2 regions of the Streptomyces sp. NPDC003456 genome follow, and region 2 is predicted to be linked to the other one. Evidence: riboswitches for the same ligand, from Rfam matches in the RefSeq annotation. Region 2 holds a riboswitch; the other holds the start of a gene.
The links. A riboswitch is a leader RNA that binds a small molecule or an ion and turns the genes downstream of it on or off. The one in region 2 is predicted to bind glycine.
Positions count from the first base shown of each region.

Region 1: another riboswitch for glycine. It lies ahead of gcvT (glycine cleavage system aminomethyltransferase GcvT); the one in region 2 lies ahead of gcvP (aminomethyl-transferring glycine dehydrogenase).

Region 1 is NZ_JBIAOK010000004.1:808,108-815,786, reverse strand. It holds gene ACFYWG_RS19830 (ABC transporter substrate-binding protein) at 1-1,154, opposite strand, end outside; gene ACFYWG_RS19825 (ABC transporter permease) at 1,225-2,232, opposite strand; gene ACFYWG_RS19820 (enhanced serine sensitivity protein SseB C-terminal domain-containing protein) at 2,561-3,361, opposite strand; gene ACFYWG_RS19815 (enhanced serine sensitivity protein SseB) at 3,486-4,274, opposite strand; gene ACFYWG_RS19810 (AAA family ATPase) at 4,873-5,562, opposite strand; glycine riboswitch at 5,784-5,883, shown strand; gene gcvT (glycine cleavage system aminomethyltransferase GcvT) at 6,075-7,196, shown strand; gene gcvH (glycine cleavage system protein GcvH) at 7,298-7,675, shown strand.
Region 2 is NZ_JBIAOK010000002.1:6,110-13,788, reverse strand. It holds gene gcvP (aminomethyl-transferring glycine dehydrogenase) at 1-2,269, opposite strand, end outside; glycine riboswitch at 2,446-2,541, opposite strand; gene ACFYWG_RS05540 (PRC-barrel domain-containing protein) at 2,655-3,032, shown strand; gene ACFYWG_RS05535 (DNA polymerase IV) at 3,093-4,601, opposite strand; gene ACFYWG_RS05530 (MerR family transcriptional regulator) at 4,671-5,354, opposite strand; gene ACFYWG_RS05525 (bifunctional nuclease family protein) at 5,594-6,067, opposite strand; gene ACFYWG_RS05520 (MerR family transcriptional regulator) at 6,152-6,889, opposite strand; gene ACFYWG_RS05515 (FHA domain-containing protein) at 6,938-7,679, opposite strand, start outside.

The sequences.
Region 1 (7,679 bases), on a different contig from region 2:
GCCGGCGGCAGCATGTTGGTGCCGATGTCGCCACCGGCGATGGGGCCGCCGCGGGCGGTCTGCAGCGACTCGTGGTCGGCGCCGTAGATGACGGCCTTGCGGCACTCGATGTTGTCGAACGGCTTCACGCTCTGCGGGAAGACCGCGTATCGGATGTAGCCGGAGACCGGGTTGTCCAGGTTGCCCTTGTGCTTCTTCAGGGCGGTGGTGCGGCCCTGCGGGGACATGCCGGTCTGGTTGATGTCCAGGTCGTAGTCGCCCGCGATCAGGCGCGCGTCCATGTCGTTGGCGTTGGAGAAGAACTTGACCGTGATCTTGTCCGGGTACGCCTTGCGGATCGGGTCCGAGGCCTGCTTCCACTCGGTGTTGCGGACGAGCGTCAGGTCCTTGCCCGGGTTGTACGACTGGAACTTGTACGGGCCGGAGGAGAACGGGCGCAGGCCGTACTTGGACTTGGTGTCCTTGTCCTGGCGGACCGGGGAGGCCGAGGTCAGGGCCAGCATCTCCTCGAAGTCCGAGTTGGCCTTCGGCAGCTTGAAGACGATGGTCTTGTCGTCGGGGGTCTCGATGGCCTTCAGGCCCAGCTTGTCCGCGGACTTGTCCTTGTACGGACCGGCGTACTCGCCCTTGGGGTCGAGCACGTCCTTGAGGTAGACCGGGCCGCCGGACAGCACGTCCTGCGCCCAGACGCGCTGGATGCCGTACTTGATGTCCTTGGAGGTGACCGGCTTGCCGTCCTCCCAGGTGACGCCGTCACGCAGGGTGTACGTGTAGGTCTTGCCGTCGTCCGAGATCTTGGCCAGGCCGGTGGCGAGGTCCGGGGTCAGCTTGGTACCGGCGCTGCCCGGTTCCGTCTTGCTCGTGACCAGCTGGCGGCTGTAGTAGCGGGAGAAGTTCCACATGAAGCCGTAGTAGCCGCGCGTGGTGTCCCACGAGTCGGCGTCCTGGGCACCGGCGAACTTCAGGGTGCCGCCCTTCTTGGCGAGCGAGGCCTGCGCGACCTTGTTGTTGGCGGCGTTGAAGCCGGCCGCGCCGTTCTTCGACCCCTCGTCGTCGTTGCCGCCGCCGCACGCCGCCGTGGTCAGCAGTGCGGCGACCACGGCCGCAGCGGCCATGGCCTGCTTGCGCCGCCCTGAGGTGCGTTGGGTAGTCACGATCTCGGATCCTCCGGATTTGGATGAGAGCCCCGGTGCCAAATGCCACGGGTTGCTGGAGTACGGCAGTTCAGCGGGAGCCCTTCGGGTCGAGCGCGTCACGCACGCCGTCACCGAAGAGATTGAAGGCAAGGACGGTGATGAAGATCGCCACGCCCGGGACCACCATGTACATGGGGTCCGAGTCGTAGTAGTCGATCGCGCTCGAGAGCATCTGCCCCCAGGAGGCCGTGGGCGGTTTGACGCCCACGCCCAGGAAGCTCAGCGCCGCCTCGGTGAGGATGTTGGTGGGGATCATCATCGTCGTGTACACGATGATGGGCGCGACCAGGTTGGGCAGCAGTTCCTTGAAGAGGATGTAGAACCGGCCGGCGCCCAGCGACCTGGCCGCCTCGACGTACTCCCGCTCGCGCAGCGAGAGCGTCTGGCCGCGCACCACGCGCCCGATGTACGGCCAGCCGAAGAAGCCGATGACCAGGATCATCACGAACAGGCGCACGCCGGTGCCGGTCAACCCCAGCATCTCGCCCGGCATGACGGAGACCAGGGCGATGATGAACAGCAGCTGCGGGAAGGCCAGCAGACCGTCCATCACACGGCTGATGACGGCGTCGACCCAGCCGCCGAAGAAGCCGGCCAGGACGCCCAGGACGGTGCCGATCACGACGGCGACGATCGCGGACAGGAAGCCCACGAGGAGCGAGATCTGGGCGCCGTAGACGATGCGGGCGAAGATGTCGCGGCCGCTCACCGGCTCGACGCCGAGCAGGTGCTCGCCGCTGATGCCGCCCAACGCCCCCCGGGGAGTGCCGAACAGCGGGTCGATCAGATCCTCGTGGCGGGACTCGGGGTCCTGGCCCACCAGGCCCGTGATGACCGGCGCGAGGAGTGCTATCGCTATGAGCGCGAGCACCATGACGCCACCCGCCAGTGCGAGTTTGTCCCGTTTCAGGCGCTCCCAGGCGATCCGACCCAGAGAACGACCCTGTACGGCTTTCGCACTGACGCCGGTAACTGCCGCTTCCTCGGCCGCACTCGGAGCCGCTTCAGCGGTCGGCTCGTGCAATGGTGCCGTCATCAGGCAGGGACCCCTCTTCTCAACCGGCGGTGGCCGGTCCGCGCATTCCGCTGTGGCGGCGTGTCTGTCCGTCGTACACAGGGGCGAACAACCCCCGGTGCGGGGAGTCTTCAACGCTTCGGCATTTTGCTGCCAGACTTGGCGGTGAAAGGATGCGTAAACGTGATGCTGTCTGGGGGATTCCGTTATCCGGACAGCGGGTAACGGCCACCGGTAACAGGCAAGTTGGGACATCCTGATCGGGTCGGGACGTTCCACCCTCGTCTACGCGCGAAGAGGAGGCCCCGGGCCCCGATACGGCCGCGCGGGCGGGGCGGTGGGAAGGCCCTCAGAGCCTGCCCTGCGCGGGAGGGTAGCCGTAGCCGGACGCGGGGGCCTGGACGGGGGCGGTGGCGTGGGCCTCGCGGTCGTAGAAGGGGCGGGCCTTCACCCGCAGCCACATGGCGACCGGGTCGTGCTCGTCCGACATGGCGACGGTCGAGACGGGCAGCCCGTCCGGCACGGCGCCGAGGGACTGCTGCATCATCGCGCGCACGGCGTCCACGGCCGGCGGCGACGTGTCGTACACGTCCAGTCCGATGGCGAGGTAGGGCGCGCCGAGCGCGGGCTGCACCCAGGCCCGGCGCAGCGCGCGCACGGCCGGGGTGCGATGGGCGTTCTGCGCGAGCAGGGCGTAGAACTGCGGGATCTCGATGGCCGGTTCGGACAGCCGCAGGGGGCCGGCCGGCTGGCGGTCCAGGCCGGTGGCGATCCGCCGCAGATCGAGCCAGGGGATGCCGACGCCGCCGCCGGGGGCGTGCGGGTTGAGCCAGAGCCCGTAGTGGTCGGGGTAGAGGGCGCGGGCCACGTCCAGCCCGTCGATCACCTCGTAGGAGCGGCTCCAGCCGCTGGCGGACAGCTCCTGGGCGGAGGTGACGCAGGGCGCGTAGCCGTGGCCGTCGACCTCCATCTTTCCGTACTGGGCGTCCGGGGAGCCGGCCTGGCCGTGCCACAGGAGCATCCAGATCTGGCCCGTGTGCGGGGTCGCGAGCGCGCGCAGGAGTGCCTCGTAGGCGTCGTAGCGCCCGGGCGTGACCTGGCGCAGCATGTGCTCGACCTGTCCGGCCGCGGCCGTGCCGCTCGCGCTCACCTTTACCGCCCCTTCGTACAACGCCTCGACCGTCACCTAGCTTAAGCCCGCCCGCCGGCTCGGGACTTGCCCGCGCGCGGCGGTGCGGGCGCGAGGGGGGTGCGCCGGGGTGCCGGGCCGGCCGCTACCGCTGGTAGAAGGGCCGGACCCGCTCCCTCATCCAGGCGCCCACGGGGTCCTCGGTGACGTCCAGGAGCACCAGGTTGACCGGCCAGGGGGCCGGCGCGGCGGTGACGGCCCGGGTGAGCGCCTCCAGGGGCAGGGCGCGCAGGTCCCCTTCCCACCGGGAGAGTTCGACGCCCACGAACATCACGGGGTCGGCGGTCTCGATCGCGGCGAGGCAGCGGCGGGCGGTGACGACGACGCCGATGGCCTCGAACTCGGTGGAGGCGGCGGCGAGGAAGTCGACCGGGTCGTCCTGCCAGTCGGGTTCGTACAGGCGGACGCGGCCGCCGCTGCCGGGTCCGTCGAGCGGGGTGCGCCCGGCGCGGCACAGCTCGGCGACAGCGGGGGGCGGCAGGGGGATGCCGACCACTCCGCCGGGATTGATCACGATGCCGGCGTGCGGGGGCAGCCCGCGGGCGAACTCCACGGCGGGCGCGATCGTGTACGACATGTGGGAGCCGGCGACGAGGTGGAACTGCTCCTCGGAGCTGAACACCGGCACGTACGCCTGGCCGTCCATCTCGACGGCGGGCAGGTCGAGGGGGCCGCTGTGCGGGCCGCCGCCGTTGGGCAGCGGGACCCAGACGAAGCTGCGCCCGAGCACCTCGACGATCCGGCCGCCGGCCGCGGGCCCGGCGCCCAGGGAGGCCGAGAGCACCTCCTCCAGCTCGTTGCCGGGCCATCCCCCGTGCGAACGGGTCTGCGCCTGCGCCGGGAACCCGGCCGGGAAGTCCGCCGGAACGTCCATCTGCCTACCGCCTGCCTCACGCCAGTGCCAGTGCCGCCAGAAGGCTAACGGCTCGGGGCCGGACACGACCGGGACGGGCCACGCGCCGGGGCGGGGACCGGGGCAGGGGGCCGGGAGCCGAGGACCGGGGGCCGGGGGCTGGGACAGGGACCGGGGGCCGAGGGCCGGGGGCCGGGGGCCGGGGATCGGGGCCAGGCGCCGAGGGCCGGGGTCGGGGGCCGGGACAGGGACCGGGGCCGAGGGCCGAGGGCCGGGGCAGGGGGCAGGGACCAAGGGCCGGAGGCCGGGACAGGGACCGGGGCCGAGGGCCGGGGCAGGGGGCAGGGACCAAGGGCCGGAGGCCGGGACAGGGACCGGGGCCGAGGGCCGGGCGCCGAGGGCCGGGCAGGGGCCGGGGGCAGGGGTCGGGGGCAGGGACCAAGGGCCGGGGGCCGGTGCAGGGACCGGGGGCCGGGCGCCGAGGGCCGGGGTCGGGGGCCGGGGTCGGGGGCACGGACCGCGGCCGGAGGCAGGGGCCGGGGCCGGGGGCCGAGGGCCGGGCACGTGTCCCGGTCGGCAGCCCCGGTGGGGCGGGCGACCGGCCCACCGGGGCGCCGGATCAGCGGCCCTCGGAGCGCCGGTCCGTGAAGGTGATCCGGTGCAGTGCCGCTGCCGTGTCGCGGTCGGTGAGCGTGGCCGAGGCGCAGCCCTGCGGGAGGCGGCCGCGCTGCACGGCGCGCAGCAGCCGGTCCATGGCGGCGCGGTGGCGGCGGAAGGCGTAGCGGGAGACGCCGCGGCCCCGGTCCCGCTGGCCGGCCAGGGCCTGCTCGGGCGGGACGTCGAGGAGGAGCAGGTGCAGGGCGCCGCCCCGGCGGCGGGCCTCGCGGGCGACCCAGCGGCGCACCCACGCCTGGGTGCCGCAGTCGTGCACCACGAGCCCCTCACCGGTGCGCAGCGCGCGGCGCAGCCCGGCGTAGTGGGAGAGGCGGACCAGGGGGCGGTAGACCGCGTACGGCAGGAAGCGCGGGGTGCGGCGCTCCCAGCGGTCGCGGGTGTCCTGGGAGTCGACGCGCGGGCCCGGGACGGCGCGCCGCATCAGCGTGGACTTGCCGCTGCCGGGCAGCCCGGTGACCACGACGACGTCGCGGGCGCCGAAGACCAGCACGCGCGGGCCGCGGCCGCCGCGCTCGCGCAGGTCGCGGACGGTGGGCGCCGGGCCGCGGCCCGCCCGGGCCGCCCTCGCCGGCACGGCCGGCTGCTCGGGCAGCGCGATGCCCGTGGTCGTGGCGTACGCCCTGGACCTGTTCACCGTGATCGTCCTCCCCTGGGGCCAGGTACGCCGGTACCGTCCCCGCCGAGTGTAAAGAGAAGGTAATGCCGCAGGCCTCTCATTTCGGTCCGGTTCCTGCAACAGGGCTGCCACAGGTCTCCGGGCGCGGCGCGCGGGACGGCGCACTTGCTGAGAAGGTCCCCCTGCCGCGCAAGAAGGATGCGTGCAATGATGTGCGCGCCAACTGCATACCGGCCGTTTGAATCCGCGCGGGAGAGTTCCCAGCACCGCTGACGCTGGGGCGCCGAAGGAGCAAGTCCCTCCCTTGAATCTCTCAGGCCCCGTTACCGCGCGGGCGAGGCACATCTGAAAAGCGGGCCCTCCCCTGCCCCGGCAGGCCGGCTCCACCCAAGGTGCAAGCCATGGACCAGCGCGGTCATGGCGAACCTCTCAGGTTCCGATGACAGATGGGGAGGACCGACCTCGCCCTCCCTCACGCTCGAACGAGTTCGCGCGGGAGGTAGCCCCATCGCCCTGGGAGACGACCGACTGTGAGCAGTACAGGAGAACTCCGTCACACCGCGCTCGATGCCCTGCATCGCTCGCTCGGCGCGACGATGACCGACTTCGCCGGCTGGGACATGCCCCTGCGCTACGGCTCCGAGCGCGACGAGCACCTGGCCGTGCGCACGAAGGCCGGGCTCTTCGACCTCTCCCACATGGGCGAGATCACCGTCACCGGCCCCCAGGCCGCCGCCCTGCTCGACCACGCCCTGGTGGGCAACATCGGCGGTGTGAAGCCGGGCCGGGCCCGCTACACCATGATCTGCCGGGCCGACGGCGGCATCCTCGACGACCTGATCGTCTACCGGCTGGGCGAGACCGAGTACATGGTGGTCGCCAACGCCTCCAACGCCCAGGTCGTCCTGGACGCGCTGACCGAGCGCGCCGCCGGCTTCGACGCCGAGGTGCGCGACGACCGGGACGCCTACGCGCTGATCGCCGTCCAGGGCCCGGAGTCCCCCGGCATCCTGGCGTCCCTCACGGACGCCGACCTGGACGGGCTGAAGTACTACGCGGGCCTGCCCGGCACGGTCGCCGGGGTCCCGGCCCTGATCGCCCGCACCGGCTACACCGGCGAGGACGGCTTCGAGCTGTTCGTGAAGCCGGAGCACGCCGTCGAGCTGTGGCAGGCGCTGACCAAGGCCGGTGAGGGCGCCGGGCTGGTGCCGTGCGGTCTGTCCTGCCGCGACACGCTGCGCCTGGAGGCCGGCATGCCGCTGTACGGGCACGAGCTGACCACCGCCCTGACGCCCTTCGACGCCGGTCTCGGCCGCGTGGTGAAGTTCGAGAAGGAGGGCGACTTCGTGGGCCGCGAGGCCCTGCGCGAGGCCGCCGCCCGGGCCGAGCAGAACCCGCCGCGGGTGCTCGTGGGCCTGGTCGCGGAGGGCCGCCGCGTCCCGCGCGCCGGGTACGCCGTCGTCTCGGGCGGCGAGGTGATCGGCGAGGTCACCTCCGGCGCCCCCTCCCCCACCCTGGGCAAGCCGATCGCCATGGCCTACGTCGACGCCGCGCACGCCGCGCCCGGCACCCCCGGCGTCGGTGTGGACATCAGGGGCAGTCACGAGCCGTACGAGGTTGTGGCGCTGCCGTTCTACAAGCGGCAGAAGTAGACACTGGCCGGGGGCCGCCCCCGTGGCCCGGCCGTCGTCACCCCGTTCACCAGCAGTCCCCCTTTTCACAGCACTCCCGCGCGTACAGGAGAATCCAGGCCATGAGCAACCCCACGCAGCTGCGCTACAGCAAGGAGCACGAGTGGCTGTCGGCCGCCGAGGACGGCGTGTCGACGGTCGGCATCACGGAGCACGCGGCCAACGCGCTCGGCGACGTGGTCTTCGTCCAGCTCCCCGAGGTCGGTGACACGGTGTCCGCGGGCGAGACCTGCGGCGAGCTGGAGTCGACCAAGTCGGTGTCCGACCTGTACTCCCCGGTCTCCGGTGAGGTCACCGAGGTCAACGAGGACGTCGTGAACGACCCGTCCCTGGTGAACTCGGCCCCCTTCGAGGGCGGCTGGCTGTTCAAGGTGCGGATCACGGACGAGCCGGGCGACCTGCTCTCCGCCGACGAGTACACCGCGTTCTCCGCCGGCTGAGAGG
Region 2 (7,679 bases):
GCGCCGCCGAGATGGGACCGACGCCCGTCTCGGGCCCGGCCTCGGGCTGCAGCGGGTGGTTGGGCAGGTACGGCGCCAGGTGCTCGCGCACCGCCACCGGGCCCACGCCGGGACCGCCGCCGCCGTGCGGGATGCAGAACGTCTTGTGCAGGTTCAGGTGCGACACGTCGCCGCCGAAGTGGCCGGGCTTGGCGAGGCCGACGAGCGCGTTGAGGTTGGCGCCGTCGACGTAGACCTGGCCGCCCGCCTCGTGCACCTGCGCGCAGATGTCGGCGACGTGCTCCTCGAACACCCCGTGGGTCGACGGGTAGGTGATCATCAGCACGGCCAGCTCGTCGCGGTACTGCTCGATCTTCGCCCGCAGGTCCTCGACGTCGATCTCGCCGTCCTCGGCGGTCTTCACGACGACGACCTTCATGCCGGCCATCACGGCGCTGGCCGCGTTGGTGCCGTGCGCGGACGACGGGATCAGGCAGACGGTGCGCTGCTCGTCGCCGTTGGCCCGGTGGTACCCGCGCACGGCGAGCAGACCGGCCAGTTCGCCCTGGGAGCCGGCGTTGGGCTGCAGGGAGACCTTGTCGTAGCCGGTGACCTCGGCGAGGCGGTCCTCCAGCTCGTGGATCAGGGTGAGGTAGCCCGCGGCCTGCTCGGCGGGCGCGAAGGGGTGCAGCTGCCCGAACTCGGGCCAGGTGACCGGCTCCATCTCCGTGGTGGCGTTGAGCTTCATGGTGCAGGAGCCCAGCGGGATCATGCCGCGGTCGAGCGCGTAGTCCCGGTCGGCGAGCTTGCGCAGGTAGCGCAGCATGGCCGTCTCGGAGCGGTGCTGGTGGAAGACCGGGTGGGTCAGGTAGTCGTCGGTGCGCAGCACGGCGGCCGGGAGGACCTCGTCCGCGGCGGCGTCCAAGGCCTCCACACCGCCCTCGACGCCGAAGGCCGCCCACACGGCACGCAGCTGGGCGCGGGTGGTGGTCTCGTCGCAGGCGATGGAGACGTGGTCGGCGTCGACCAGGCGCAGGTTGACCCCGTTGTCCCGGGCGGCGGCCACGACCTCGGCGGCCCGGCCCTCGACCCGCACGGTCACGGTGTCGAACCAGGAGCCGTGCACGACCTCGACCCCGCCGTTCGCGAGCCCGGCGGCGAGGACGGTGGCGTACCGGTGGGTGCGCCGCGCGATGCCCTTGAGGCCCTCGGGCCCGTGGTAGACGGCGTACATGCCGGCCATGACGGCGAGCAGCACCTGCGCGGTGCAGATGTTGCTGGTGGCCTTCTCCCGGCGGATGTGCTGCTCGCGGGTCTGCAGCGCCAGGCGGTAGGCCCTGTTCCCGTCGGCGTCGACGGACACCCCGACGAGCCGCCCGGGCAGGCTGCGCGCCATCTTGTCCTGGACGGCCATGTAACCGGCGTGCGGACCGCCGAAGCCCATGGGCACGCCGAAGCGCTGGGTCGTGCCGACGGCGATGTCCGCGCCGAGCTCGCCGGGCGACTTCAGCAGGGTCAGCGCGAGCAGGTCGGCGGCGACGGTGACGAGTGCCCCGAGCCCGTGCGCCTGGTCGATGACCGGCTTGATGTCCCGCACGGCACCGGAGGCACCCGGGTACTGGATCAGCACGCCGTTGATCTCGCGCTCGGCGATCTCGGCGGGGATGCCCTCGCTGAGGTCGGCGACGACGACCTCGACCCCGGTCGGTTCGGCCCGGGTCTGTATGACGGCGATCGTCTGCGGCAGCGCGTCCGCGTCGACGAGGAACAGGCCCTTCTTGTTCTTGCCCAGCCGGCGCGACAGCGCCATGGCCTCGGCGGCCGCGGTGCCCTCGTCGAGCAGCGAGGCGCCGGAGGTCGGCAGTCCGGTGAGGTCGGCGACCATGGTCTGGAAGTTCAGCAGCGCCTCGAGCCGGCCCTGCGAGATCTCCGGCTGGTACGGCGTGTAGGCCGTGTACCAGGACGGGTTCTCCATGACGTTGCGCAGCACGACCGGCGGCGTGTGGGTGCCGTAGTAGCCCAGGCCGATCATGGAACCGAGGACCTGGTTGCGGTCGGCGAGGGAGCGCAGCTCGGCGATCACCTCGGCCTCGCTGCGGGCGCCCGGCAGGTCCAGCGCCTCGGCGCTCTTGATCACGGCCGGGACCGCGGCGGCCGTCAGCTCGTCCAGCGAGCCGTAGCCGACGTGGGCCAGCATCTTGGCGCGGGCCTCGTGGTCGGGCCCGATGTGGCGCTGCTCGAAGGGGACTGCCTCTTCGAGCTCGGAGAGCGGAATGCGGTGGGCGGTCATTGCGGAGGCCTCCTGGTCTGACACGACCTGCGAGGGGCACCACGGCGCGGGTACCCGGACGGCCTCCCCCTCTGTCATCTCAACCTGAGAGCTTCACCGGATCGCCCGAAGACGTCCGGCTTTCACCGTCGGTGAGAGCGGAAGCCGTCGACACCCGCCCTGCTTTCCAGAGTGACCTCGTCCGTGCGGTACGTGTGCCTGAGAGATTCCGGGGAGGATTTGCTCCTTCGGCGCCTCCGGTGGTGTCTGGAGGACTCTCCCGCACGGGGTCAGCAGCCGCTGTCAGCGTACCAGCGAGGTCGCCGCACGAGCCTTCGAGTGGCCGCATCCCCGCTTGTACCGTTTTGTTAGGTCTACAGGTGACTTGCGACCATGTGGAGGGCCCGTGCGTACCGACATCGATCCGCGCAGTCTGATCGGCCGCAAGGCGTTCGACCGCAACGGCACCAGGATCGGCACCATCGACGAGGTCTACCTCGACGACGCCACCGGCGAGCCGGAGTGGGCCGCCATACGCACCGGTCTGTTCAGCAGGGACGCGTTCGTCCCGCTCGAGCCGAGCGAGCTGATCGAGGGCGCGCTGCACGTCCCCTTCGAACGCGCCCTCATCAAGGACGCCCCCGACTTCGGAGTGGGCCGCCACCTCTCCCCCGAGCAGGAGCTCCAGCTCTACCACCACTACGGCCTGGACGTCGCCGCCCCGCCCCCGCTCCAGGACCACGACTTCGGCAAACTGGCGGGCTCGGACGAGACGAAGGCGTAGGCCTGCGCGCGGACACGGACACGGCTGCGCCGCACGGACGGCTGAGGACGATCACCCCTGCTACGCCGGCGCCGTCCCGGCCGGCCGATCCTCCGCCCCGGCGATCACACTGGCCTCGCCGACGCCCACGCCCTCTCTCTCGCGCCCGTCCGCGGTCTCCGCTTCCGCAACCCGCCGCTCCTCGCTCCCGCTCTCCGCGGGCACCGGTGAGGCCGCCTCGCCCCCGGGTCTGCCTAACACCAGCGGCAGCGGATCCGCCGGCTCCAGCAAGGGGTCGTCGATCCGGAAGGTCCGCACCCGCCCCGGCAAGGAGGCGGGCGTCTCGAACCGTACGGTGACCCGGCCCAGGCCGCTGCCCTGCACCCACCCGTGCCCGAACTCGGCGTGCCGCACGTCGTGCCCGGCGGGCCAGCGCCGCTCGGCGAGCGACGGCGGCTGTTCCTCGGCCGGCACCGCGGCCCGCTCCTCGGCGGGTCCTTCCGTCTCGGTCCGCTCCCCCGCCGCCTGCGCGAACAGGTCCTCCTGCGTGTAGTCGGCGAGACCGGTGACACCGACACCGAGCAGCCGCACCCCACCCGTCGTGTCCACGGAGTCGAGCAGCCGGCCCGCCGCCTCCCGGATCACCGCGGGATCGTCCGTGGGCCCGCGCAGCGTCTCGGAGCGGGTGAGGGTGGAGAAGTCGTAACGCCGCACCTTCAGCACGATGGTCCGCCCGGACAGCCCCGCTCCGCGCAGCCTGCGCACGCACCGCTCGGCGAGCCGCTGCACCTCCAGACCCACCCGGGTCCGGTCGTGGATGTCCACGTCGTAGGTGTCCTCGACCGACACCGACTTGGCCTCCCGCTCGGCGACCACGGGCCGGTCGTCCCGGGCGAGCGCCATGGCGTACAGACCGTGCCCGTGGGCCTTGCCCAGCAGCCGGACCAGCTCGTCCTCACCCGCCTCGACGATCTCCTCGACCGTGGTGATCCCGGCCCGCCGCAGGTGGTCGCCCGTCGCGGGCCCCACCCCCGGCAGGGTCCGCACGGACATCGGCCCGAGCATCGCCCGCTCGGTGCCCGGCTCGATCACCACCAGACCGTCCGGCTTGGCCTGCTCGGAGGCGATCTTCGCGAGCATCTTGGAGGCCGCCAGCCCGACCGATCCGGTGAGGCCCGTGGCGGCGCGGATGTCCGCCCGCAGCTGCGTGCCCACCAGCCGCGCCGAGCGCTCGTCCCAGGCCCTTCCTCCGGCCTCCAGGTCGACGAACGCCTCGTCCAGGCTCAAGGGCTCCACGAGCGGCGACAGGGCCCGCAGCAGCTCCATCACGCGCTCGCTGATGGAGCGGTAGAGGGCGAAGCGCGGCACGAGGTAGGCGGCGTGCGGTGCCAGTCGGCGGGCCTGCCCCATCGGCATCGCCGAGTGCACGCCGAAGACCCGGGCCTCGTAGGACGCGGTCGCGACCACACCCCGCGGCCCGAGACCGCCCACGACCACGGCCTTGCCGCGCAGACTCGGCTTGGAGGCCTGCTCCACCGAGGCGAAGAAGGCATCCATGTCGAGATGCAGGATCGTGGGCGCGGTTCTCACATCTCCGATGCTGCCCCACACCACTGACAACGCACTGCCCCGGCGCCCCGGAAGGGCCGAGGCGGCGGCTCAGACGGCGCGATTGCGGCGCCGGGCCAGCTCGTCGGCGGGGTTGGAGCCGACCAGGGTCTCGCCGGTGTCGACCCGCTCCCCGTGCAGTTGGGACAGCGCGCTCTCCACGTCCCGCCACACCACGCCCACGGCGATCCCGAAGACGCCCTGGCCCCCTTGGAGCAGTGCGTGGACCTCGTCGGGCGAGGTGCACTCGTAGACCGTCGCGCCATCGCTCATCAGCGTCATGCGCTCCAGGTCGCTGAATCCGCGCTCCCTGAGGTGCTGCACCGCCGTGCGGATGTTCTGCAACGAGACCCCGGTGTCGAGGAACCGCTTGACGATCTTCAGGACGACGACGTCACGGAAGCTGTACAGCCGCTGCGTCCCGGATCCGTACGCGGGGCGCACGCTCGGCTCCACGAGCCCCGTGCGGGCCCAGTAGTCCAGTTGCCGGTAGGTGATGCCGGCCGCCGCACAGGCCGTGGGGCCGCGGTAGCCGATCTGCTCGGACGCCATGGACGTCGTCCCTCCGCTGCTCGGCACCGCCACGGGTCGCTGCGGAGCGTGGTCGGCCGCACTGTCGGGCTGCGGACACGCCCCGCTCGCGCGGAGCCGTGAGCCGGGGGGAGGGTACGGACCGCTCGCCCTGAGACTGCGCTCGGGGCCGCCCCCAGCCGTACCGTCGCCGCTGCTTCTCACGCCGACCTCCGTCCTTGACCTGCCTTCTCGACGGTAGGCAGTCGCCCGGGGTGCGTCAACGATCGCCACACTCGCCACGCCGAGTGATAATCACCCTGAGAGTGGTTTCCCGTGCCCCGTCGCGGGGAAAGGCTAGCCGAATGCCCTCGTCGCGGCCCGTATGACGCTCTCATACGCCCCCGGCACATGCGGGTGGCGCAGGCGCTCCGCACAACTGTCCGAGGCAGGCTCCGTGAGCCTCACTGGCTGCTGCTGCCGAAGTCCTCCGGGGAGATCTGGTCGAGGAACTCGCGGAACTTCTCGACCTCGTCCTCCTGCTCGTCCGGGATGGCGATGCCGGCGTCGTCGAGCACCGTGTCACTGCCGTAGATCGGCGTACCGGTGCGCAGGGCGAGCGCTATGGCGTCGGACGGGCGGGCACTCACCTCGACGCCGCTGGCGAAGACCAGCTCCGCGTAGAAGACGCCCTCACGCAGGTCCGTGATGCGCACTTCCGTGAGCTCCTGACCGACGGCTTCCAGCACGTCCTTGAACAGGTCGTGGGTCAGCGGCCGTGCCGGAGCCATACCCTGCTGGGCGAAGGCGATCGCCGTCGCCTCCCCCGGTCCGATCCAGATGGGGAGGTAGCGGTCGCCTCCCACTTCACGCAGCAGCACGATCGGTTGGTTGGAGGGCATTTCCACCCGGACACCTACGACATCGAGCTCGTTCACACAGCAACCCTAGGCCGTGCCCGGGATGTTTGGGTAGTCGGGCCGGGATCGGGCGCCCGATCCGGCCCCGCGCGTCCCGCCCCGTCAGGGCCGGCGCACCCCGAGCGCCGTCCGCACCAGAGCGGCGTGCAGCTTCACCGTGAGCCCCGCCAGCTCCTTCGTACGGGCTTCCGCGTGCGCCCTGGTCTGCGGGTTGCGGTGCCGCTTGAGCGGGGCCACCACCTGGTCCACGAGGCCCGCCTCACGGTCGGCGGCCGCCTTCATCGCCCGCAGGTGCCGGGGCTCGATGCCGAACCGCCCGAGCTCACCGACCAGCTCGGCGACCGTCACCGCCTCGGCGTCGAAGGCCCCGTCCTCCAGTGGAGTGAGCAGCCCGTACGACTCCCACTCCTTCAGCTCCTGCTCCTCGATGCCGGCGGCCGCGAGCAGCTCCGCACGCCCGATCCGGGCCGCCGTCGGCGCCTCGGGCGGCTCGGGCACCACCTCCCCGTCCCGCTGACGCCCCACGACGGGCAGCTGGACGGCCTCACCCCGCTCCACGGCCTCCAGGTGCTCCCGGATGACCTTCAGGGGCAGGTAGTGGTCCCGCTGCATCCTCAGGACGTGCCCGAGGCGCTCCACATCGTGGGCACTGAACTTGCGGTACCCGGACGGGGTCCGCTGCGGTTCGATGAGCCCTTCCGACTCCAGGAAGCGGATCTTGGAGACGGTGACCTCGGGGAACTCGTCGCGCAGCACGGTCAGCACCGTGCCGATGCTCATCAGCCCACTGTCCGTGGCGGCGGCGCCGTGTCCGGCACCGCCGCTCGGTGTTCGAAGCATGGACCTTCCCTGACGGACGGACCTTGACCGGCCCCCGAGCGCAGCGGGTCAGTAACCCCGCTGGCTCGCGTAGAAGACCAGCCGGTACTTGCCGATCTGCACCTCGTCGCCGTTGTTCAGAGCGACCTGGTCGATCCGCTCGCGGTTGACGTAGGTGCCGTTGAGGCTGCCGACGTCGGCCACGGTGAACGAACCGTCCTGGGCGCGGCGGAACTCCACGTGCCGCCGGGAGACGGTCACGTCGTCCAGGAAGATGTCGCTCTGCGGATGCCGTCCGGCCGTCGTCAGATCGCCGTCCAGCAGGAAGCGGCTGCCCGAGTTCGGCCCGCGGCGCACGACCAGGAGCGCGGAACCCAGCGGCAGCGCGTCCACCGCGGCCTGCGCCTCGGGCGACAGGGTCGGCATCGGCGTCTGACCGGTGGTCTCGCTGTCGTAGGCCTCGAGACCGGAGATGGAGATCGTGGACGTCGTCTCGGACGGACGCTCGGCCGCCGCGCCCGCCCGCAGCGGCGCACCGCAGTTGGAGCAAAAGCGGCTGTTCTCCGCGTTGCGGTTGCCGCACCGCGTACACACCAGGGCCGACATGGGATCCTCCTGCCGCGGCTGCTCACCAGGAGCGTGGGACGCGTACGGGTCGGGGAACCCACCCGCACCTGAGGCTGACGGCTGGCCGAAACCTATTCCGCCGGACTGCGCAGGGTCAACCGACGGCGCGCCCTGCGCGCCGGAGACGTCGCCGCCCGGACCGCCGACCTGGTCCCGGAACAGCGGCCGCTGGCCCTCCGCGTCG